3 regions of the Nocardiopsis sp. NPDC101807 genome follow, and region 3 is predicted to be linked to each of the others. Evidence: riboswitches for the same ligand, from Rfam matches in the RefSeq annotation. Region 3 holds a riboswitch; each other region holds the start of a gene.
The links. A riboswitch is a leader RNA that binds a small molecule or an ion and turns the genes downstream of it on or off. The one in region 3 is predicted to bind cobalamin.
Positions count from the first base shown of each region.

Region 1 (7,217 bases), on a different contig from region 3:
TCGATGCCGCCGACGATGAGGCCGAACTCCGAGTAGCACATGTGCGTGTGGATCGTCGTGGACGGCGACACACCGGACGTGGCCAGGCGGAAGGAGTTCACCGCCCAGTCCAGGTAGGCGGCGCGCTGCTCCTCGCGCAGCGGCAGGAGCTCGCGCAGGGCCGCCTCGTCCACCTGGATGTGGCGGATGCCCGCGCGCTCCAGGTCGGCGACCTCGTCCCTCAGGGCCAGGCCCACCTGGCGGGCGGTGTCGCCCAGCGGCTGGTCGGTGCGCACGAACGACCAGGCGAGCATGGTCACGGGACCGGTCAGCATGCCCTTGACCGGCTTGTCGGTGCGCGACTGGGCGTAGGTGATCCACTCGACGGTCATCGGCTCGGGGCGCGAGACGTCGCCGAACAGGATCGGCGGGCGGACGCACCGCGAACCGTAGGACTGCACCCAGCCGTTCTCGGTGGTGGCGTAGCCCTCCAGCTGCTCGGCGAAGTACTGGACCATGTCGTTGCGCTCGGGCTCGCCGTGCACGAGCACGTCCAGCCCGATCTCCTCCTGGAGCGCGACGACCCGGTCGATCTCCGTGCGGAGGATCCGCGTGTAGGCGTCCTCCGCCAGCGCGCCCCGCCGGTGCGCGGCGCGGGCGCGGCGCAGTTCCGCGGTCTGGGGGAACGACCCGATGGTGGTCGTGGTCAACGGCGTGTCCGTGGGGGCGCCCCTGTCCTGGGGGCGCTCATAGGCGTCCGGGCCCAGGGCGTCCAGGCGGGCGCGCACGCGGGCGTCCGTGAAGGCCGGGCCGCCGCCGGCGCCGCCCGCCGCGTACTCGGCCTCGGCCCCCTCCGAGAGGACGCGGCCGAGGAGGGCCGTCTCGTACGCCTTCTGCTTGGCGAAGGCCAGGGCCCCGCGCAGCTCGGGGGCGAGGGAGGTCTCCGCGTCGAGGTCGATCGGCACGTGCAGGAGCGAGCAGGACGTGCTCACCGTCAGCTCGTCCGTGAGGGCGAGCAGGGTGCCCAGCGTGGCCACGGCCGCCGGGACATCGGTCCGCCAGACGTTGCGGCCCTCCACCACCCCTGCGACCAGGCGGGTGCCGCCGAGGCCCGAGACCTTGACGAGGTCGTCGACGCCCTCGCCGTCGGTGACCAGGTCCAGGCCGACGGCCTCCACCGGGGAGTCCTTCAGGATCCGCAGGGCGGGAGCCCCGATGGAGCCGAAGTAGGTCGAGACCAGGAGCGAGGGACGCTCGGCGAGGGAGCCCAGGCGCTGGTAGACGCGCTCCAGGAGCCCGACGGCGGCGCGCCCCTCGTCGGTGGCGAGGATCGGCTCGTCCAGCTGCACCTCGGCGGCCCCGGCGGCCGAGAGGCCGGCGAGGAGCTGGGCGTAGGCGTCCAGGAGCTGGTCGAGCAGCTCGACGGGGCGCCAGCCCTCGGGGGCGTCGTCCGCGGCCTTGGCCAGCAGGAGGAAGGTGAGCGGACCCACCAGGACCGGGCGGGTCGGGAAACCCGCCTCGGCCGCCTCACGGAACTCGGCGACGGGCTTGTCGCCGACCAGGCGCGGGCGGGTGCTCGGCGACAGCTCGGGGACCAGGTAGTGGTAGTTGGTGTCGAACCACTTGGTCATCTCCAGCGGCGGGGCCCCCTGCTCGCCGCGGGCGAGGGCGAAGTAGCGGCGCAGCTCCTCGTCGCGGTCGCCGGCGGCGGCCGGCGAGGTGAACCGGGAGGGCACCAGGTCGAACAGGACCGCGGTGTCCAGGACGTGGTCGTAGTACGAGAACGTGTTGGACGGGATGTCGTCGACGCCCGCCTCGCGCAGCTGGGCGTAGACGCCCAGGCGCAGGTCGGCGGCGATGCCGTCCAGCTCCTCCGCGGTGGTCTCGCCCTTCCAGTACGACTCGCAGGCGCGCTTGAGTTCTCGGTTCGGGCCGATCCTGGGGTAGCCGTGCACGGTGGAGCGCACGGACGGCCGGGAGGCCTCGGGGGTGACGGGCATGAGCTTCTCTCCCTCGTCGAAAGCCGGGTACCGGCCGCGGGGGTGAGCGAGGACGCGGGCATGCGCGGGGACCACGCCGTGGGCGTGTCGCCTGCCGCCGCTCCTCGGCCCTCCCTCGGGGCACGGGACCACCGGCGGCACGGGTGCGCCGCCGGGTGGAGGCAGGTCTTCGGACTCGGGGGCGCGGACGGCGCGGACGCCGTCCTCCTACTGGCCGCCGCTTCCCGGTTTCCGACCTTTCCGACCGGATTACCAGTGCTTATGGCGACGTTCGTTCCCTCATACCGCTGCGGGGCAGTCCCGGAGTCCCACCGGGTTCCCTCTTGCGACACACCCCTCCCCTTCCGGGCGCGGCCCGGGCTCTGGGGTGGAGCATGTACCTTCCACGCCTGCAAGTATAGGGAGCACCCCTCCGCCCCTGTACCCGGCGTGCTGCCCTGTGCCACCGGCCGGAAACGGCGCGAACCCCTGTTGCGCGGTCGGCGTCACAACCGACATGAAACGTCGCGCGGCCGAGCCCTCCCCCGCGCTCCCCGCGATCGTTCGTCTGAAGATGTACGTGGAGAACCCCTGGTGAACAAGCAGTCCCATCCGACCATGGCCCCCGATCACCCCCTGTCCACGATCGCGGTCGCGCTGGCGGTCGTCGCGGGGCTGGTCTGGCTGACCGCCGCCCCGCCCGGCGTGCTCGCCTCCGCGCCCGTGGGCGACACGGGCCCCGACTCGGCGGACGGCGGGCCCGAGGCGGACCCGCCCGCCGCCGGCGAGCCCGACGGGCTGACGGTGGTCGACCCCGACGACGTGGTGGACCTGGGCGAGGCCGAGCTCGCCCGCGAGGGCGGGGTGGCCGTGGAGGTCTCCTACCCGGTCGTCCCCAACGCCGCCCCCCTGAGCGACTTCCTGGACCGCGCGCTGGCCGCAGAGGTGGACGCCTTCGAGGCGGCCAACCCCGGTGCGGTCTCCTTCGAGTCCGCGTGGAACCTGACGGCGGCCAACGACGACATCGTCGGGGTCCGCGTGACCCGCGAGGAGACCGACTCCGAGGGGACCCGTGAGGGATACACCACCTACTGGTACGACGCCCTCGCCGGCTCGACCCACCCCTCCACCGCCCTGATCGCCGGCCAGCACGAACTGGAGGAGCTGAACGGCCTCGTGCGGGACGCCCTCCCCGGGAGCGCGGCCCCGGACGCGGTGCACCCGGTCGCCTCGCTGTACGACTCCGTGGGGTTCAACCCCGCCGGCGACCTCGTCGTGGAGTTCGACGCGGGACAGGTCGCCCCCGTGGGAGAGGGCAGGACCCACGCCGTGGTCGCCGCCTCGGAGGCCGCCCCCCTGCTGTCGGACCTGGGAGAGCGCGCGCTGCGCTCGGCGACCCGGGGCGTCCGTGACTTCGCCGTCGCGGCCCCGCCCCGGGAGGAGGAGGGCGGCCGGGAGACGGCCGCCCCCGGGATCCTGCCCCCCGCGGACGAGGACGTCGACTGCTCCGCCCCCGGGTCCAAGTGCGTGGCCCTGACCTACGACGACGGCCCGGGCGGGCGCACGCCCGAACTGCTGGACATCCTGGCCGAGTACGACGCCCGCGCGACGTTCTTCGTCACCGGCTACCCGGTCATGGAGGATCCGCGCACCGTGAGGCGCACCTACGCGGAGGGCCACGAACTGGCCAACCACACCCTCTCCCACCCCGACCTGGCCGGGCTCGGCGCGGGCGGGATCCGCTCGGACCTCGAAACCGTGCAGGCCCTGGTGTACCGCGAGACCGGGTACACCATGGACCTCATGAGGCCCCCCTACGGTTCCACCGACGAGGGGGTCGCCTCGGTGACCGCGGACATGGGCCTGGCCCAGATCCTGTGGAGCATCGACACCAACGACTGGAAGGACCGCAAGGCGTCGGTGGTCGCGGACCGCGCCGTCGACGGCGCCTCCCCCGGGGCGATCATCCTCATGCACGACATCCACGACACGACGGTCGACGCCTCCCGCGCGATCGTCCGGGAACTGGACGAGCGCGGCTACACCATGGTCACCGTCTCCCAGCTGCTCGGCGCCACCGAGCCGGGCCGGACCTACCTCGACGGGGCCCCCGAGTCCCCCGCCGACACCGAAGGGGACGGCGGGGAGACGGAGGGGAGCGAGGCGGCCTGAGGCCGGCCCGCTCCCGGGGCCGACGGGTCCCCGGGGACCCCGGCCGCGACGCTCCGGGCGGGCACGGACCGCACCCCCTGTTGTGGCGGTGACCACATGTGGTCACCGCCACAGGCGCACGGACGCCGTCCCCTATGTTGCTCCCATCAACCGCGCAAGCATGCGCGCAGGGATGAGGGAGACCGGTGTTGTCGACGAGCCGAGTCCGTCCTGGCCAGACCGGTCCCCGTCGGGGCCCCGACCGGGGCTCGGGACCCCGGCGCCCCGGAGAGGCCGCACGAGGCGCGGCGCTCCGGGCCGGCTCGGCGGCGGCGGCGCTGCTGCTGTCCACCGCCTGCGGCACGGGCGGCGCGGCGGAGGGCGACGACCCGGAGCTGATGACCGTACTCCTGGACGAACCCGGCGAAGAGGTCGCCGAGCGGACCGGCGGCGCCGCGGACTTCGGCGACCACCCCCACCGGCCGGACGGGGTGGAGATCGACGTCTCCTACCCGCTGTTCGAGGGGGCCGACGGGTTCGCCTCCTGGCTGGCGGAGCAGGTGGACCGCGAGGTCCAGGACTTCCGCGGGGCCAGCCGCGACCCCGTGCGCCTGGCGGTCGACTGGGAGGTCGTGGGCGCCGGGAGCGGCGTCCTGGGCGTGCGCCTGGTCCGCACCGAGGAGGACCTGCACGGTCGGCGCCAGGGCTACGGAACGTACTGGTACGACGCGGAGACCGGGCACACCGCGTACTCGACGGAGCTCCTGGCGGACGACGACGCCCTGGGAAGGCTCGACGGGATCGTGCGCGAGGAGCTGGCCGGGAACCGGGACGTGGACCCGGGAGGGCTGCACCCCGTCGTGCGCACCTACGACTCCATGGGGTTCAACTCCGACGGCGACCTGCTCGTGGAGTTCGACGACGGCCACCTCTCCCCGGTGGTGGTCGGCCACCCGCCCTCGTCGGAGCCGGGCCGGATCGTCGCCGTGGTGCCGTCGGAGGAGGCCGCGCCCCTCCTGTCCGACCTGGGAGAACGCGCCCGGGCGGCGTCGATGGCGGAGGAGCCCGTGCTGGCGGTGGACCCGCCCGGGGCCGCCCCGGATCCCCTCCCGACCGCGCCGGGGGTGGTCGCCGCCGGCGATCCGGACCTGGACTGCGGGGCCCCGGGGACCAAGTGCGTCGCGCTCACCTACGACGACGGGCCCGCGGAGGGGACCGCGGCCCTCCTGGACCTGCTGGCCGAGGAGGGGGCGACGGCGACGTTCTTCCTCAACGGCGACCCCGCGCTGACCCGCCCCGGCGTGCTCCGGCGCGCCTACGCGGAGGGGCACGAGATCGCCAGCCACAACGACCTGCACGAGCACATGACGGAGTACTTCGACGACCGGGAGCTCCCCGCGCAGATCGCGGCGGTCAGCGCGATGGTCCGGCGGCAGACGGGGCAGGACGTCGAGCTGTTCCGGCCGCCGTTCGGCGACACCTCGGGACCGGTGATCGAGGAGATCGGCAGGCAGGGGATGGCCCAGGTCCTCTGGAACCTGGACAGCGAGGACTGGACCGGCCTGTCCCCGGAGGAGATCGTGGACCGCGTCATGGACGACGTCGAGCCCGGCTCGGTGGTGCTCATGCACGACACGCTCGCGCCGACCCTGGCCGCCGCACCGCGGCTCATCGAGCGGCTGCGTGAGGAGGGCTACGAGTTCGCGACCGTCAGCCAGGTCATCGGCGCCCCCGAGCCCGGCGAGTCCTACCCGGCAGCGGGCGTCACCGTCCCCGAGTACTGGTAGCGCGCGGATCGGGAGCGCGCCGGGACCGCCCCGGAAGCACCGCGGGGCCGGGAGCCCCGGGGAGGGGTTCCCGGCCCCGCGGGACGCGGCGGCGCTCAGACGGCGGTGGACTCCTGGGGGCGGCCGGCCCCGTGGACGTCGGCGCCGACCGCCTCGCCGATCGAGCGGTATCCGGCCTCGCGGACCAGCCTGGCCAGACCGCGGTGGATGCGGCGCGGCCAGAGGGGGCCGCCGTAGATCAGACCCGTGTAGCCCTGGACGAGGGCCGCACCGGCGCGGATGCGGGCCCACGCGTCCTCGGGCGTCTCGATGCCGCCCACGGCGACCAGGGTGACGCGGTCGCCGACGCGGGCGCGGAGGCGGCGGAGAACCTCCAGCGACCGCTCCCTGAGCGGGGCGCCGGACAGCCCTCCGGCCCCGGCGGCCTCCACCTCCTCCGCGGAGGCGGCCAGCCCCTCACGGGAGATGGTGGTGTTGGTGGCGATGATGCCGTCCAGCCCCTCGGCCAGGGCCAGGTCGGCGACCGCGTCGACGTCCTCGTCGGCCAGGTCGGGTGCGATCTTGACCAGCAGCGGCAGGGTGGGGCGTCCGGCCTCGGAGAGCGCCTCGCGAACGGCGGCGAGCAGGGGCCGCAGCTGCTCCACGCCCTGGAGGTTGCGCAGCCCGGGGGTGTTGGGCGAGCTGACGTTCACCACGAGGTAGTCGGCGTAGCGGGCCAGGCGCCGGGCGCTGAGGGCGTAGTCCGCGGGCGCGTCCGCCTCGGGCGTCACCTTGGTCTTGCCGATGTTCACCCCCAGTACGGGGCGGCGTCCGCCCCGCCGGTGGTGCAGGCGCTCGGCGACCAGGGCGGAGCCCTCGTTGTTGAAGCCCATCCTGTTGACGATCGCGCGGTCCTCGACCAGCCGGAACAGGCGCGGTGCGGGGTTGCCCGGCTGCGGCTGGGCGGTGACGGTGCCGATCTCGACGAAACCGAAGCCGAGCGCGGCCAGACCGGAGGGGCTCTCCGCGTTCTTGTCGAAACCCGCCGCCATGCCCAGCGGCCCCGGGAACTCCTGCCCCAGGGCGCGCACGGTGAGCTCGGGCTCGCGCGGACCGAGGACCCTTTCCATGGCCGGGGCCACACCGGGGATCGCGGTCACGCCGCGCAGCGCGGCGAAGCTGATCCTGTGGACCTTCTCGGCGTCCATGTGGCGCAGGACCGAGCGGAAGACAATCTGGTAGAACACGGTCATCCGTTTCCGTCGCCCTCGCGCTCGGCGAGGTAGCGTTCGAGTTCCGCGCCGAGTTCGTCGGCGGTGGGCAGGCCGGCCTCGTCGTCGGC
Region 1 covers NZ_JBIWMK010000001.1:820,325-827,541, forward strand. Annotated here, with positions in the region: gene metE (5-methyltetrahydropteroyltriglutamate--homocysteine S-methyltransferase) at 1-1,979, opposite strand, end outside; cobalamin riboswitch at 2,143-2,304, opposite strand; gene ACIRPH_RS03600 (polysaccharide deacetylase family protein) at 2,577-4,130, shown strand; gene ACIRPH_RS03605 (polysaccharide deacetylase family protein) at 4,319-5,896, shown strand; gene ACIRPH_RS03610 (quinone-dependent dihydroorotate dehydrogenase) at 5,992-7,128, opposite strand; gene ACIRPH_RS03615 (proteasome assembly chaperone family protein) at 7,125-7,217, opposite strand, start outside.
Region 1: another riboswitch for cobalamin. It lies ahead of metE (5-methyltetrahydropteroyltriglutamate--homocysteine S-methyltransferase); the one in region 3 lies ahead of ACIRPH_RS25955 (nitrite reductase).

Region 2 (7,217 bases), on a different contig from region 3:
GGCGGCCAGCAGCCGGGCGGCATCGACGCCAACGGATTCCCGTCCGGCGGGCAGACCCCGCCCGGCACGGGCGGCGGCGGCTCCTACCCCGGCCACGCGGTGACCGGGGGCCACCCCTCCCACAACGGGCAGCAGGGCTACCCCGTCACCGACGGGCACCCGTCGATGCGCGGCGCGGAGCCGAGCGGCTACGGCATGCCCGGGAGGCCGGCCTCCGGGGCGGGGTCGATGACCGGAGCGCAGCCCTCCTTCAACGGCACGGGACCCCAGCAGTCCTTCGCCGCGGGGACGGGGCCGCAGCGCTCGTTCGCACCGGACGGCCAATCCGGCCACGCGCCACCTCCGAGAAACGCCCCACCCCAGGACCCACGGCAGGACCCACGACAGGATCCGCGCTACGGGGGCGGGGACGGCTCCGGATTCGGGGGAGCGGCCGACGCAAACCCTACCTATGGGACCAGTACGGAAACTGACACCGCTCACCGCGGTGGGGCAGCCTCCCCCTACGGGGGGCCGCCACCTACTGGTCCCGAACCCGCCAGCCGGTTCAGCGCCGGCGGCTACCAGGAATCCCGTCCCAGTCCTGGATATCCCCAGCAGACACGTCCCGCCGCGCATACCGTTGACGAAGCGGTGCATGTCGCGCACAAGGAAGGGAACGACTTCGCGGAGTCGATCGCTCGCGAGGCGCCCGCCCTGTGGGTGGAGGCCGTACTCGCCCGCAGGCCCAGGATGCCCTCCGACCTGGAGGCGCGCCTGCTCCAGGGCTCCTCGCTGCCGATCGACCACCTGTTGCGTGACGAGGTCCGTGACGGACTGCGCCAGGGGTTCTGGCAGGCCCTGGAGCGGGCCAGGTCCTGACAGGGCGCGCGGGAGTGCGAGTAGGGGATGGGGGCGATGCGGTTGACCCGCGTGACGACGGCGGAACTCGACCGTTGGGAATTCCACGCTGTCCGGTCCGGTGAGCACGGACGGGTCGCAGCCCAACTCCTGGACCTGGCCAACCGGGTCGACTCGGGGAGCGAGGTCTCGCGCGCGGAGCTGTTCGTGCGCGCGGGGGAGCAGTGGGAGATCGCCCAGGAGTTCGAGCGCGCCTGCTCGGCCTACCAGCGGGCGATCGACGACGGCGGGGCCACGGTGATCGACGCCCGTGCGCTCAGCGCCGGGGCACTCCTGCAACTGGACGAGGTCGACCAGGCCTACGCCCACCTCAAACGCCTGGAGGGCGAGGACCCGCCCGGTCTCCAGACCTTCATCCACGTCGCGGAGGCACTGTACGCGCACGACGACCTGGAGGGCGCCGAGCGGTGGGCGACGGCCGGCGCGCACCGGTTCCTCGACCGGGCCTCCTCGCCCTACGTCCGCGACCTCCTGGTGGAGCTCCTGCGCATCCGGTTCCGCATCCGCACCGACCTGGGGCTGTCCGAGGACCGGCTGGACCGCAGACTCGACGAGGAGTGACCACGGCCGCAGGACGCCGGCGCCCCGCGCGGCCTTCCGGGCCGGGACGCTCCCGCCGGACCCCGGCGGAGTGAGCTTTCCGACGTGCGGGCGTGCCGCCGACACGCCCGGGACGGCGGGGGCGCCGATCTCCGCCCGACCGCTCCGGGCCCGGCCCGGAACGGAACGGGTACGGCCGTGTGGTCAGCGGCGCCGGTTCGCCGGGCGCCGTCCGAACCGCCCCGGAAGCGGTGTTCCGGGCGTTCGTCCGCCCCTTCGGAGGCGGTCCCGGTCCCGGGGAGCCCCGGCGACGATCTAGGCTGTGTCCGGTCGCCTCCCAGCTGCCCCGACGAGGAGCGACATCCCCCTGAACCGGGTGTCCGAGGCCCCCTCATACCACGGCCCACGCGTGTGTTCGACGATCGTCGAAGAATCCGAGAAATCGATGACACGCCATCATCTTGCGGTGTTCCAACGCAGGGCCCCCTAGATGTAGTATCTGTCCCGCTGGTGGTTCACCCCTCGGGGTGAGGCAAGAGGGAACCCGGTGCGAAGCCGGGGCTGCCCCGCAGCGGTAAGTGGGAACGAAGCCGTCACAGGCACTGGGGACCCCCGAAGGCCCCGGGAAGCGACGGTGCGTAGGCCGCCCACGAGCCCGAAGACCTGCCACCGGTGCGCACGTGAGCGTGCGCCGACGACGGGGCTTCGAGGGTGAGCCGCCGCGACCCACCGGTCGGACGACCGCACGCACCCGGTGCGTCGGTCCCCCGGTGCGTGCCGCGCACCTTGCCCATCGTGTCCCCTCCCCGCCGGGACTCTTCTACCGAGGTTGGAGCCGCTGTATGACCCTTGACGTCGAGGCCGTGCCCGTATCCGTTCGGCCCGAGCCGACCAACGAGGGCGCGCCCCCCGCCGCCGTCGACCGGATCGAGCACGTCGTGACCGAGGCCTGTGCGAGGCTCACCGGTGTTTCGGCGGAGAAGGTCCTCACCGAGGCCCGCCGCGGCTTCTACCCCGGCATCCCCGACTCCGAGGTCGAGCTCGCCCTGGTCATGGCCGCCCGCAGCTTCGTGGAGGTCGACCCGGACTACTCGTTCGTGGCCGCCCGCCTGCTGCTGGACAAGCTGCGCCGTGAGGCCCTCACCTTCATCAGCGGCGCCCCCGACGCCGCCGGGCAGTCCGAGATGGGCGAGCGCTACGCCGCCTACCTGGCCGCCTACGTCGGCCGCGGCATCGACCTGGGGCAGCTCGACCCGGCACTCGCCGGTTTCGACCTGGAGCGCCTGGGCGCCGCCCTGCGGCCCGAGCGCGACGAGCAGTTCACCTTCCTCGGCATCCAGACCCTCTACGACCGCTACTTCCTGCACAGCGACGAGGTCCGCTACGAGCTGCCGCAGGCGTTCTTCATGCGCGTCGCCATGGGGCTGGCCCTCAAGGAGGACGACCGCGAGGCCCGCGCCATCGAGTTCTACGAGCTGCTGTCCTCGTTCGACTTCATGGCCTCCACGCCCACCCTGTTCAACGCCGGCACGGTGCGCGCGCAGCTGTCCTCCTGCTTCCTCACCACCGTCGGCGACGACCTCCAGGCCATCTTCCACGGCATCAGCAACAACGCGATGCTGTCCAAGTACTCGGGCGGGCTCGGCAACGACTGGACCCCGGTGCGCGGCCTCGGCTCGCACATCCGCGGCACCAACGGCAAGAGCCAGGGCGTCGTCCCGTTCCTGAAGATCGCCAACGACACCGCCGTCGCGGTCAACCAGGGCGGCAAGCGCAAGGGCGCCGTGTGCGCCTACCTGGAGACCTGGCACATCGACATCGAGGAGTTCCTCGACCTCCGCAAGAACACCGGCGACGACCGCCGCCGCACCCACGACATGAACACCGCGAACTGGGTTCCGGACCTGTTCATGCAGCGTGTGGAGCAGGGCGGCAGCTGGACCCTGTTCTCGCCGGACGAGGTCCCCGACCTGCACGACAAGTACGGCACCGACTTCGCCGAGGCCTACGAGAAGTACGAGGCCGCCGCCGAGGAGGGCCGGATCAAGGTCGCCAAGAAGATCCCCGCGGTCGACCTCTGGCGGCGCATGCTGACCATGCTGTTCGAGACCGGGCACCCCTGGATCACCTTCAAGGACCCGTCCAACCTGCGCTCGCCGCAGCAGCACGTCGGCGTCGTGCACTCCTCCAACCTGTGCACCGAGATCACGCTGAACACCAGCGCCGACGAGGTCGCCGTCTGCAACCTGGGCTCGGTCAACCTGGCCCAGCACGTGGGCCCCGACGGCCTGGACGCCGAGCGCCTGCGCCGCACCGTCCGCACCGCCGTGCGCATGCTCGACAACGTCATCGACGTGAACTTCTACACGATCCCCGAGGCGCGCCGCGCGAACATGCGCCACCGTCCGGTGGGCCTCGGCCTGATGGGCTTCCAGGACGCCCTGTTCAAGCTGCGCACCCCGTTCGCCTCCGAGGGCGCGGTGACGTTCGCCGACGAGAGCATGGAGCTGATCAGCTACTACGCCATCGAGGCGTCCATGGAGCTGGCCTCCGAGCGCGGCTCCTACGAGTCCTTCGAGGGCTCGCTGTGGAGCCGGGGCGTCCTGCCGATCGACTCGCTGCGGCTCCTCGCCGACTCCCGCGGCGGCGACCTGGACATGGACCGGGGCGAGACCCTCGACTGGGACTCGCTGCGCGAGCGCGTGCGGTCCACCGGGATGCGCAACTCCAACGTCATGGCGATCGCGCCCACCGCGACCATCGCCAACATCACCGGCGTCGGCCAGTCGATCGAGCCGCTCTACCGGAACCTGTACGTCAAGTCGAACATGTCCGGCGACTTCACCGTCGTCAACCCGTACCTGATCCGGGACCTCAAGGCGCGCGGCCTGTGGGACGACGACATGGTCTCGGCGCTGAAGATGCACGACGGCAGCCTCGGCGCCATCGACCGCGTCCCGGACGACCTCAAGGCCCTGTACGCGACCGCGTTCGAGATCGACCCCGAGTGGCTGGTGGACGCGGGATCGCGCCGCCAGAAGTGGATCGACCAGGCCCAGTCCCTGAACCTGTACATGGCGGCCCCGAGCGGCAGGAAGCTCGACACCCTCTACCGCCGCGCGTGGCGCTCCGGTCTCAAGACCACCTACTACCTGCGCTCGCAGAGCGCCACGCACGTGGAGAAGAGCACGCTCAAGGGCACCGACGGCCGCCTCAACTCGGTCGCCGCGACCCCGGGCGCCCCGGCGCCCGCCCCCGCCCCCGTCCCCGAGCCGGTCGCGGCTCCCGCGGCCGTGAACACCGAGGTCGAGGACGAGTTCGAGATCGTCGACGGCCAGGCCTGCTCCATCGACGACCCCGAGTGCGAGGCCTGCCAGTAGGGCGTGAGGCCCGGGGCCGCCCGCAGGCGGCCCCGGGCCGGTCCGGCCACCCCGCCGGGCCGTGCCCGCGGCGGCGCCGCGCCCCGCTCCCGACAACGACTTTCCGGCCCGACCGGAGAACGGAAGAACCCCAGCATGACCGCAGTCTCCGAGAACAACGCCAGCGCCACCAGCGGCCTGGGTGAGATCGAACGCGACGCCGCGCGCGTCAACGTCGACGACAAGGCGATGATCAACGCCCGCGCCGACGTCAACCAGCTGCTCCCGCTCAAGTACACGTGGGCGTGGGAGAAGTACCTCGCGGGCTGCAACAACCACTGGATGCCCACCGAGGTCGCCATGCAGGCCGACATCGCGCTATGGAAGTCCAAGGACGGGCTGACCGAGGACGAGCGCCTGATGCTCAAGCGCAACCTCGGCTTCTTCGCGACCGCCGAGTCGCTGGTGGCCAACAACATCGTCCTGGCCGTGTACCGCCAGCTCACCAACCCGGAGTGCCGCCAGTACCTGCTGCGCCAGGCCTTCGAGGAGGCGGTGCACACCCACACCTTCCAGTACATCTGCGAGAGCCTGGGCCTGGACGAGGGCGAGCTCTTCAACATGTACCGGGAGGTCCCGTCGATCACGGCGAAGGACGCCTGGGCGCTCAAGTACACCCAGAACCTGGAGAACCCGGAGTTCCGCACCGGCACGCCGGAGGCCGACCAGGCGTTCCTGCGCGACCTGGTGGCGTTCTACGTGATCTTCGAGGGCATGTGGTTCTACACCGGCTTCGCGCAGATCCTGTCGCTGGGCCGCCGCAACAAGATGATCGGCATCGCGGAGCAGTACCAGTACATCCTGCGCGACGAGTCGATCCACCTGAACTTCGGCATCGACGTGATCAACCAGATCAAGATCGAGAACCCGCACCTGTGGAGCGAGGAGTTCCAGGGCGAGGTCCGGCAGATGCTGGCGGAGGCGTGCGAGCTGGAGGTGGCGTACGGCCGCGAGACCATGCCGCGCGGCGTGCTCGGCCTCAACTCGGAGCTGTGCGAGAAGTACATGCACTTCATCACCGACCGCCGCGCCGAGCAGATCGGCCTGGCCCCCATCTTCGGCGAGACGGAGAACCCGTTCCCGTGGATGAGCGAGATGATGGACCTCCAGAAGGAGAAGAACTTCTTCGAGACCCGCGTCATCGAGTACCAGACCGGCGGCGGCCTGGACTGGGACTGAGGGCGCCCCGGCCCGCGTGAGGCGGGCCGGGCGGGGCTCTCCTCCCGGGGGGCGGACACGGCCTCCCCGGGGGCGGCCCGGATCGAGGCGCGCGATCCGGGCCGCTTCCGTGTGCGGGGGTGTCCCGCCCCGGTCCCCGTCGGAGGCGCCGGGGCACGGCCCTCAGCCCTTGGCGGTCCAGGTCATCCGGACGTTGAAGGTGGCCTCGCCGGTCCCCTTGACCACCACGACGTCCGCCTCGGCGCTCACGGTCACACCGAATTCGACCTCCGTCTCCGAGGGCGCCAGCGAGGAGGAGGAGAGCTCCTCCAGTTGCGCCGACACGGCCTCGGCGACCTTCCTGATGCGGAGCAGCACGGAGTCGAGCCTCTTGTCCCCGGTGGCCTTTCCCGGGGCCCGTGAGACGGGGGCGGCCCCCTCTTTGCGGACGGGGGCGGACTCGATGCTGATCACGGTGCCGTCGTCGGTGACGAAGTCGATCACTTTGTTCACATTGGCCTCACGCATTCTCCGAAGGGGCTTGCCATTCCTCTTGATGTCTACAGAAAGTAAAATAGGGGGAGATGTCCGGCAACGATGATATTCCGCTGCCGTCCGCGCGGAGGAAACGGTGGGACGTACCAGTTATGACCGGGCGAAACGGCGCAAGCGCCACCTGGCGGGACGGACGCGACGGCACCGGATGGCGCAAGTCGTCGAGGTCTGCGTCCGGCAGCGACTGCTGCGAGGCCTCCCTCGCGGAGCCGGGCCGCGTGTGCCTGCGCGACTCCCACCACCCCGGCGGGGACGTCCTGCGGTTCCGGTCCCGCGAGTGGCTGTCACTGGTCTCGTCCGTGCGCTGATCGGCCCCCTGCGTCCCCCCGCGGCCCCGGACGTGTGCCGGGACCGCCCCTCCCTCAGTCCCGGACGGGGAAGATGTCGGTGTCCAGCCGGGTGAAGGACGCCATCGTGGACACGAAGCGGTGCTCGGGCCCGAACCGCGAGGTGTAGTGCTCGCGCAGGGCCTCCCACTCCTCCCCGACGTCCTCGCCCAGCGCCCGCCGGCTGATCAGCAGGTTGCGCCGGGCCGTGGTCAGGAAGACGTGGTGCTCCCCGAGGGTCTCCCGGCACAGCTCCACGCTCGCGGCGTCCTGGGCGCGGGCCTCCTTGAGCCTCCCCAGGGCGAACAGGTCGTTGCCC
Region 2 covers NZ_JBIWMK010000006.1:227,938-235,154, forward strand. Annotated here, with positions in the region: gene ACIRPH_RS19880 (NYN domain-containing protein) at 1-861, shown strand, start outside; gene ACIRPH_RS19885 (hypothetical protein) at 889-1,461, shown strand; cobalamin riboswitch at 1,935-2,126, shown strand; gene ACIRPH_RS19890 (ribonucleoside-diphosphate reductase subunit alpha) at 2,283-4,820, shown strand; gene ACIRPH_RS19895 (ribonucleotide-diphosphate reductase subunit beta) at 4,956-6,038, shown strand; gene ACIRPH_RS19900 (CU044_2847 family protein) at 6,201-6,521, opposite strand; gene ACIRPH_RS19905 (DUF397 domain-containing protein) at 6,665-6,880, shown strand; gene fxsT (FxSxx-COOH system tetratricopeptide repeat protein) at 6,935-7,217, opposite strand, start outside.
Region 2: another riboswitch for cobalamin. It lies ahead of ACIRPH_RS19890 (ribonucleoside-diphosphate reductase subunit alpha); the one in region 3 lies ahead of ACIRPH_RS25955 (nitrite reductase).

Region 3 (7,217 bases):
GACGGGCGCGCACGGGATCCCGCGCACGGCGTCCCGCAGGAGGATGTGCCACCACGCGTCGTGCCCCGCCCGGTAGGGGCTGTTCCCGCCGCCCGTCTCCGGCGCCGGGCGGCGGTTGCCGGGTGTGAACCGCGGCGGTGCGGCCCGGAGCACCGGGACGCGCGCGGGTGTGTCGGGGCCGAGGGGCGCAGGGCCGCCCCGGTCGCGGCCGGGACCCGTCAGCCGGGAGCCGCCTCCCTGCCGCGCTGCGCGTCGGCGCGCTCCCCGCGTGGGCGCACGTCCCCCTGCGGGACGGGCCCGCCGCTCCGCACGGACCAACGGTCCCCGTCCCGGGGGCGCGGGGCGCCCGTGCCCGACGCCCCGGCGCGGGCGGGCAGGGCGGCCGGGCCGTCCGGGTCAGCCGGCGGCGCCGGTCTCCAGGGCGTGGAGGCGGGTGTAGGCGTACTCCGGCACGGGCCGCCCGGCGGGCCCCTCCCCGCCCCGGCCGGAACCGTCCCTCCCGGAGGCCGCGGGCCCGGCCGCGCCCCCGTTCACGGGGAGGGGGTCGGCCAGGCGGCGGTGGCCGGGCTCGTCCGGCCCGGTCAGCAGGAAGACCTGGCGCCGGCCCCCGCTCCCCCCGGTCACGAGCGAGTCCTCGACGACCTCGGCGATCCTGCGGTCCCACGGGTCGCGGGTACGGCGTAGCCGGACCACGCCGCGCTCGGTCCACTCCACGTTGTCCCGGCGCAGGAGGACCCGCGGGAGGTCGGGGGCGATCACGTCGTCCACGCGGAAGGCCATGTGGTCGACCCCGGCGAAGGCCCGTCCCGCCCGCGTGACGTGGGCCCGGCAGCGTTCGTAGAGGAACAGCGCGCCGGGGGCCGAGACCACCAGCGTGTCGTCGGGCGTGGCGGGGCGCTGCGCGTAGACGTCCATGGTCCGGCTGCGGCTCCGGAGCCAGCGCCCCGCGGCCGGGTCGACGAACGCCGCCAGCTCCTCGACCTGGCGGACCTCGAACGGGAAGTCGACGCCGAGCACCGAGTCGTGGTGGGCGATCCGGTTGCGGAACCGGCGGACCCCCTCCGCGGTGGCGGCCACCTCGGCGCGCCGCCCGGACGACCCGGGGAAGGCGCGGTGCAGGCAGGCCCGCCACAGCTCCTCGTACCCGGGCCCGAGCATCCCGGACCAGAAGCCGAAGCTCATGGCGGCGACGACCTGGTCGCGCGTCTCCCGCCCCTCCCTGCGGAGGCGCTCACGGACGTGGCCGGACGCCTCGACGACGTACTCGCCGCCGGGAACGGGGATCAGGAACCAGGGGATGCCGCGCTCCGCCTCCCGGAAGTGGGCCCGGAGGACCCCGTCCATGCCCCCTCTGAGCAGAACCTCCAGGTGGGCGATGTCCTCGAAGGCCGCCGCGGACACGCGCGCGCCCCACTCGTACAGGGCGAGGGCCCGGCCGCGGTCTCCCCCGGCCAGCGCCAGGTAGGGCGCGAGGCGCGGGGCGGGGACCAGGTTCAGGACCGCGTCGGTGTCTGCTTCGACGGAGGACATCAGCCGATGCTACTGTCCTGGGGAACGCCCCAGTGCCGCCTCTGCTGACATGCGCCTGGGGCTTTTCCCGTCCCTGGGCCCGCCCGGCCCGGCGGGCCCCCGTCCCGGCGCTTCCCGCACGCGCCGCGCGTCCCGGGCCGCCGCGGCGTGTCGGCCGCCGGTCAGGCCGTGGCCCTGGGCAGGGTGATCGCGACGCCGGTGCCGGAGGGGCCGCTGTCGATCTCCACCCGGCCGCCCTGGGCCCGGACCAGGGAGCTGACGACGGCCAGCCCCAGGCCGGAGATGCGGCCGGCGCCCTCGTCCCGCGAGGTCACGAACGGCTCGAACACGTGGGGCAGCAGCGCGGGGTCGACGCCCGGACCGTCGTCGGTCACCGTGAGGACGAGGGATTCGCCCTCGCCATGGGCGGCCACGGTGGCGCGGGTGCCCTCCGGGTTGTGGTCGACGGCGTTCGCGACCAGGTTGGCCAGGCACTGCTCCAGGCGTGACTGGTCCCCGAGCAGGACGTCCGGCGGCGGATCCTCCAGGGTGACCGCGTCGGCGTAGGGCAGGGAGTCCAGCCGGGCGCGCACGGCGTGGAACAGGTCGGGCAGGAACACCGCCTCCACCCGGACGTCGATCTCGTCGCCTCCCCGGGCGACCGCCATGAGGTCCTCCAGGACCCGGCGCAGGCGGTCGAGTTCGGCGCGCACGACGGCCGCGTCGGCCGTGCCGAGCAGTTCCAGGTGCCCCTCCGCGACGGCGAGGGGGGTGCGCACCTCGTGCGAGATCGCGGCCAGGTAGCGGCGTCTGTTGGCGTCGGCCTGCTCGATGCGCACGAGCATCTGGTTGATCTCGGTGGCCAGCTCGGCGATCTCGTCGCGGGTGGCGGGCACAGGTACGCGGGTGTCCAGGTCGGAGGGGGAGATGGCCTTGGCCGCCTCGGAGACCTCCCGCACGGGCGACAGGGTGCGCCGCACCACCAGCCACAGCACGACGCCGCCGCCGACGACGCCGATCCCGCCGGCGAGGGCGGAGAGCAGCAGGACCGTGGCCGCCGTGTCGCGGGTGGAGTCGAGGGGGGCGACGACGGTGACGACGGCGAGGGGGTCCCCGGCCTCGTCGGCGACCGCGGTGTCGAGCACCCGGACCGGGCCGGCGTCGGTGTCGAGGGTGCGGATCGTCCCCGGTTCGGGGGCGGGGGCGTCGCCGCCGCGCATCAGTCCGGCGACGCGGGTGGGGCCTCCCGTGCTCTGCAGGCGCGCACCGTTGGCGGTCACCAGCGTCACGTGGCGGGCTCCGCTGGGGCGCACGGCGAGCGCCTGCCGTGCGGCGCGCTCCGCCTCGGGCCCCGAGACCACCCCGTCGAGCCCCGCGGCGGCGGGGACCTGGTCGGCGAGGGCGTCGCCGACCAGCGCCGACTCCTCCCGGAGCAGGCGGTCGATGTCGGTCAGGCCCGAGACGCGCACGAGTTCGTAGGTGAGGAGGGCGACGCCGCCGATGACGAGGGCCATGACGAGCAGCGACCGCAGGACGACGCGGCCGGTGAGGCTCACCGGGCACCGCCGGCGAGGCGGTAGCCCGCGCCGCGGACGGTCTGGATGCGGTCGGCGCCGAGCTTGCGGCGCAGCTGGCTGACGTAGACCTCGACCACGTTGGAGGCGCCGTCGAAGTCGTAGCCCCAGACGCGGTCGAGCAGCTGGGGCTGGGAGAACACCTGGGAGGGGTGGCGGATGAGGACTTCCAGGAGGCCGAACTCGCGGGTGGACAGGTTGACGGTCCGGCCGTCGACGGAGGCGGTGCGGGCCCCGAGGTCGAGCACGACGCCGCCGGCCGCCAGCACGTCGCCGCGCTCCTGTCCGCCGGTGCGCAGGCGCGCCCGGACCCGGGCCAGGAGCTCGCTCACGCTGAAGGGCTTGACCATGTAGTCGTCGGCGCCGGCGTCGAGGTTGGCCACCCGGTCGCTGACCGCGTCCTTGGCGGTGAGCACGATCACGGGCACCGAGGGGCGGCGCTGCCGCAGGCGGCGCAGCACCTCCTCCCCCGGGATGCCGGGCAGTCCCAGGTCCAGGACGACCAGGTCGACGTCGGGGGACAGGGCCATCGTGAGCCCGTCGACGCCGTCCGCGGCCGAGAGCACCTGGTACCCGGCCGTCTCCAGGCCCCGCCGCAGGAAGGAGACGATGCCCTCCTCGTCCTCCACCACCAGAATCGCCAACGCCGTGTCCTCTCCGCCCGTGGTCCCCCTACCTTGGCAGGAACCGCTGAACCGTTCCTGAGAGCCACATGAAGACGTTCTTCAGGTGGCTTTCAGGACTCCATCATCTTGCCGCCGCATGCTTGGGGCAGTAGAAACCTTCGAGCAAAGGGAAAGCCGATGCAGCGCACCACCGTCATCCTCCTCTCCTCCGCCGCCGCGGCCGGTCTGCTGGCCGTCGGCACGATCGGCTACCTCGTGGTGGACGACCCCGAGCAGCAGGTCGACTCGATCCGGCTCACCGGCGTGACCTCCGGTTCGGCCCCCTCGGCGAACGGGGCGGACGCGTCGGGGCAGAACCCCCCCTCGACCCAGTCGGTGGACGGCCTGGAGCAGCTCGTGGGCGAGCTGCGCGCCGACCGTGACGACGACGGGGACGGCGACGACGCCGACGACTGGACGGTGTCCGGTGTCGAGGTCGACTTCGGCCCCGAGGAGTGGCTGCTGACCGACCCCGAGCTGGAGGACTTCGACGGCAACGGCACCGTCGAGCCGCTCCTGGACGAGCTGCGCGGCCTGGAGGGCACCGAGGTGACGCTGGGCGTGCGCTACGAGGCCGACGACGACCGCGACGACGCCGACGTGTACACCATCAACGGCCTGGCCTTCCGCGACACCGACGACGGCCCGGCCCCGTGGCAGAACACCGGCGGGCGGACCGAGGCCGACCGCGACACGGTGTCCGCGAACGCCGCCGAGGCGGTCGGCGAGGGCGCCCGCACCGTGGAGGTCGAGCGCCAGGACGAGGACGGCTGGGACGGCTGGGACGCCGAGGTGCTCGACGCCGGGGGCCAGGAGTACGAGGTGATCCTCGACGCGGCCGGCGAGGTCGTCGACGTGCGTGCCGAGGACTGACCTGCGCGGACCCCGTGCGGCCGTCCCGCGGCCCGTCCCCGCGTCCGCGCGGTCGGGGCCCCGCCCTCCGAGGAGGGCGGGGCCCCTTCACGTCGTCCGGCCTTCGGGGACGGGGAGGGGGTCGCTCGTCCGGCCCGCCGGTGTCCGGACGCCGGGCCGCCGTAGGGGACCGGCCGCCAAGGCGACGTCCCCCGGAGCAGGCGGGAGGGGGTCGGGTAACCTCGTCGGGCCAGTCGAACCCCATTCCGTGGGGCAGGGAACCCGGTGGGAATCCGGGACTGACGCGCAGCGGTGAGGATGACGGGCGGGCACGTCCGGGGAGCGCTCCCCGGGACAGCCACTGGGGCACTGCTCCGGGAAGGCGCTCCGCACCGGTCGAATCCGAGTCCGAAGACCTGCTGGCACCGGCGGTCACGGTCCGCCGAGTCATCCGCGGGCTCCGCGAACGAGCCCCTGACCCGAAGGACGCGCATGTCCCCGACCGGTTCTGCCCCCTCCGTGCGCCGTACGCGCCGCGACCGCTGCCCCGGCGTGCTGAGACCCTGGCCCGCGGAGGACGGCCTGCTGGTCCGGCTCCGGCTCATCGGCGGCCGTGTCGGCGCCTCCTCTCTGCGCTCCCTCACCGCGGTGGCCGACCGTTACGGCGACGGCCGTGTCCACGTCACCGGCCGCGCGAACCTGCAACTGCGCGCCCTGCCGGGGAACGCGGGGCGGTTGGGGCCCGAGGTGGTCCGCGCCCTGGCGGAGACCGGCCTGCTGCCCTCCGCCGACCACGAACTCGTACGCAACGTGATGGTCTCCCCGGGCACGGGCGCCGTCCCGGCGGCCACCGCCGGGGACGGGCCCGGCGGCGGCCGGGCCGACCTGCGGCCCGTCGCCTCGGACCTGGACGCGATGCTGTGCTCCGTCCCGCGCCGCGCCGGCCTGCCCGGGCGCTTCCTGTTCGTCCTGGACGACGGGCGCGGCGACCTGATCGGCCACCCGTGCGACCTGGGGCTCGTCGCCCTGGGCGGGGGCGTCGCCCAGCTGAGGATCGGCGAGCGCTGGGGCCCGTTGACGCCGGTCGACGAGGCGCCGGCCGCGCTCCTGCGCCTGGCGGACGCGTTCCTGGACCGCCGAGGGGAGGGGCCCACCGCGCCGTGGCACGTCGCCGAGCTCCCGGCGCCGCTGGCCGAACCGGAGGAACCGGACCGTCGGCTCCCGCCTCCCGCCCCGCCGCTGCCGTACGGACCGCTGCCCGGGGGCGCACGGCATGTGCGCGTGCCGGACGGGGGCCTGGACCGCCCGGCCGTCGAAGCGCTCGCCGGGGAGGCGCTCGCCGCCGGGTCCGGAGAACTCGTCGTCACGCCCTGGCGTGGCGTCCTGGTGCCCGGAAGGCCCGGCTCCGCCCGCGGGGAGGCGCGGTGACCGCCCCACGCCGACCGAGCCGGCACTACGACTACATCGACGACGGGCCCGCGATCTACACGGACTCCTTCGCCGTCATCCGTCAGGAGGCCGAGCTCGGGCACCTGCCCGCCGACGCGGAACGGCTCGCCGTGCGGATGATCCACGGCACCGGCCAGGTCGACCTCGCCGGGGACCTGGTGGTCCACCCCGGCCTGGTGTCCGCGGCGCGCTCCGCCCTGCGCGCCGGGGCGCCGATCCTGTGCGACGCGCGCATGGTGGCCAGCGGCGTCACCGCGAGCCGCCTTCCGTGCGGCAACGAGGTGCTCTGCTTCCTGGGCGACGAGCGCGTCCCCGGCCTCGCCGCCGCGTGGGGGACCACGCGCAGCGCCGCCGCGGTCTCCCTGTGGGAACCGTTCCTGGAGGGCGCCGTGGTCGCCGTCGGCAACGCGCCCACCGCCCTCTTCCACCTGCTGGAGATGCTGGCCGACGGGGCTCCGCGCCCGGCCGCGATCGTCGGCTGCCCCGTCGGTTTCGTGGGGGCGGCCGAGTCCAAGCAGGCGCTGGAGGAGTTCGGCGCCCGGTTCGGCGCCGACATCCCCTACGTGACCGCCCGCGGACGCCGCGGAGGCTCCGCGATGACCTGTTCCGCCCTCAACGCACTCGCCAAGGAGGAGGAGTGACCGGACGTTTCCACGGCGTGGGCGTCGGCCCCGGCGACCCCGGGCTGATCACCCTCAAGGCTGCCCGGCTCATCGCCGCGGCCGACGTCGTCGCCTACCACGCCGGGGTCGGCAAGGCGTCCAACGCCCGCCGCATCGCCGCATCGCTGATCCCCGGCTCGGCGGTCGAGGAACAGCTCACCTATCCGGTCACCACCGGCGCGACCGACCACCCGGGCGGGTACACGGGGGTGCTGGCCGACTTCTACGAGGGGTCCGCCGCCCGGCTGGCCGCGCACCTGGACGCGGGCCGCGACGTCGTGCTCCTCTCCGAGGGCGACCCGCTGTTCTACGGCTCGTACATGTACATGCACGACCGGCTGTCCGAGCGGTACGAGACGGAGATCGTGCCCGGGGTCCCGGCGTTCGCCGCGGCGTCGGCGGCGGCCGCGGCCCCGCTGGCCCGGCAGACCGACGTGCTCACCGTGCTGCCCGGCACCCTCCCCGAGCCGGAGCTGGCCCGCCGGCTGGCCGACACCGACGCCGCG
Region 3 covers NZ_JBIWMK010000009.1:176,805-184,021, forward strand. Annotated here, with positions in the region: gene ACIRPH_RS25930 (hypothetical protein) at 1-153, opposite strand, end outside; gene ACIRPH_RS25935 (hypothetical protein) at 397-1,530, opposite strand; gene ACIRPH_RS25940 (ATP-binding protein) at 1,692-3,065, opposite strand; gene ACIRPH_RS25945 (response regulator transcription factor) at 3,062-3,727, opposite strand; gene ACIRPH_RS25950 (PepSY domain-containing protein) at 3,887-4,621, shown strand; cobalamin riboswitch at 4,835-5,039, shown strand; gene ACIRPH_RS25955 (nitrite reductase) at 5,093-6,028, shown strand; gene ACIRPH_RS25960 (precorrin-8X methylmutase) at 6,025-6,690, shown strand; gene ACIRPH_RS25965 (precorrin-2 C(20)-methyltransferase) at 6,687-7,217, shown strand, end outside.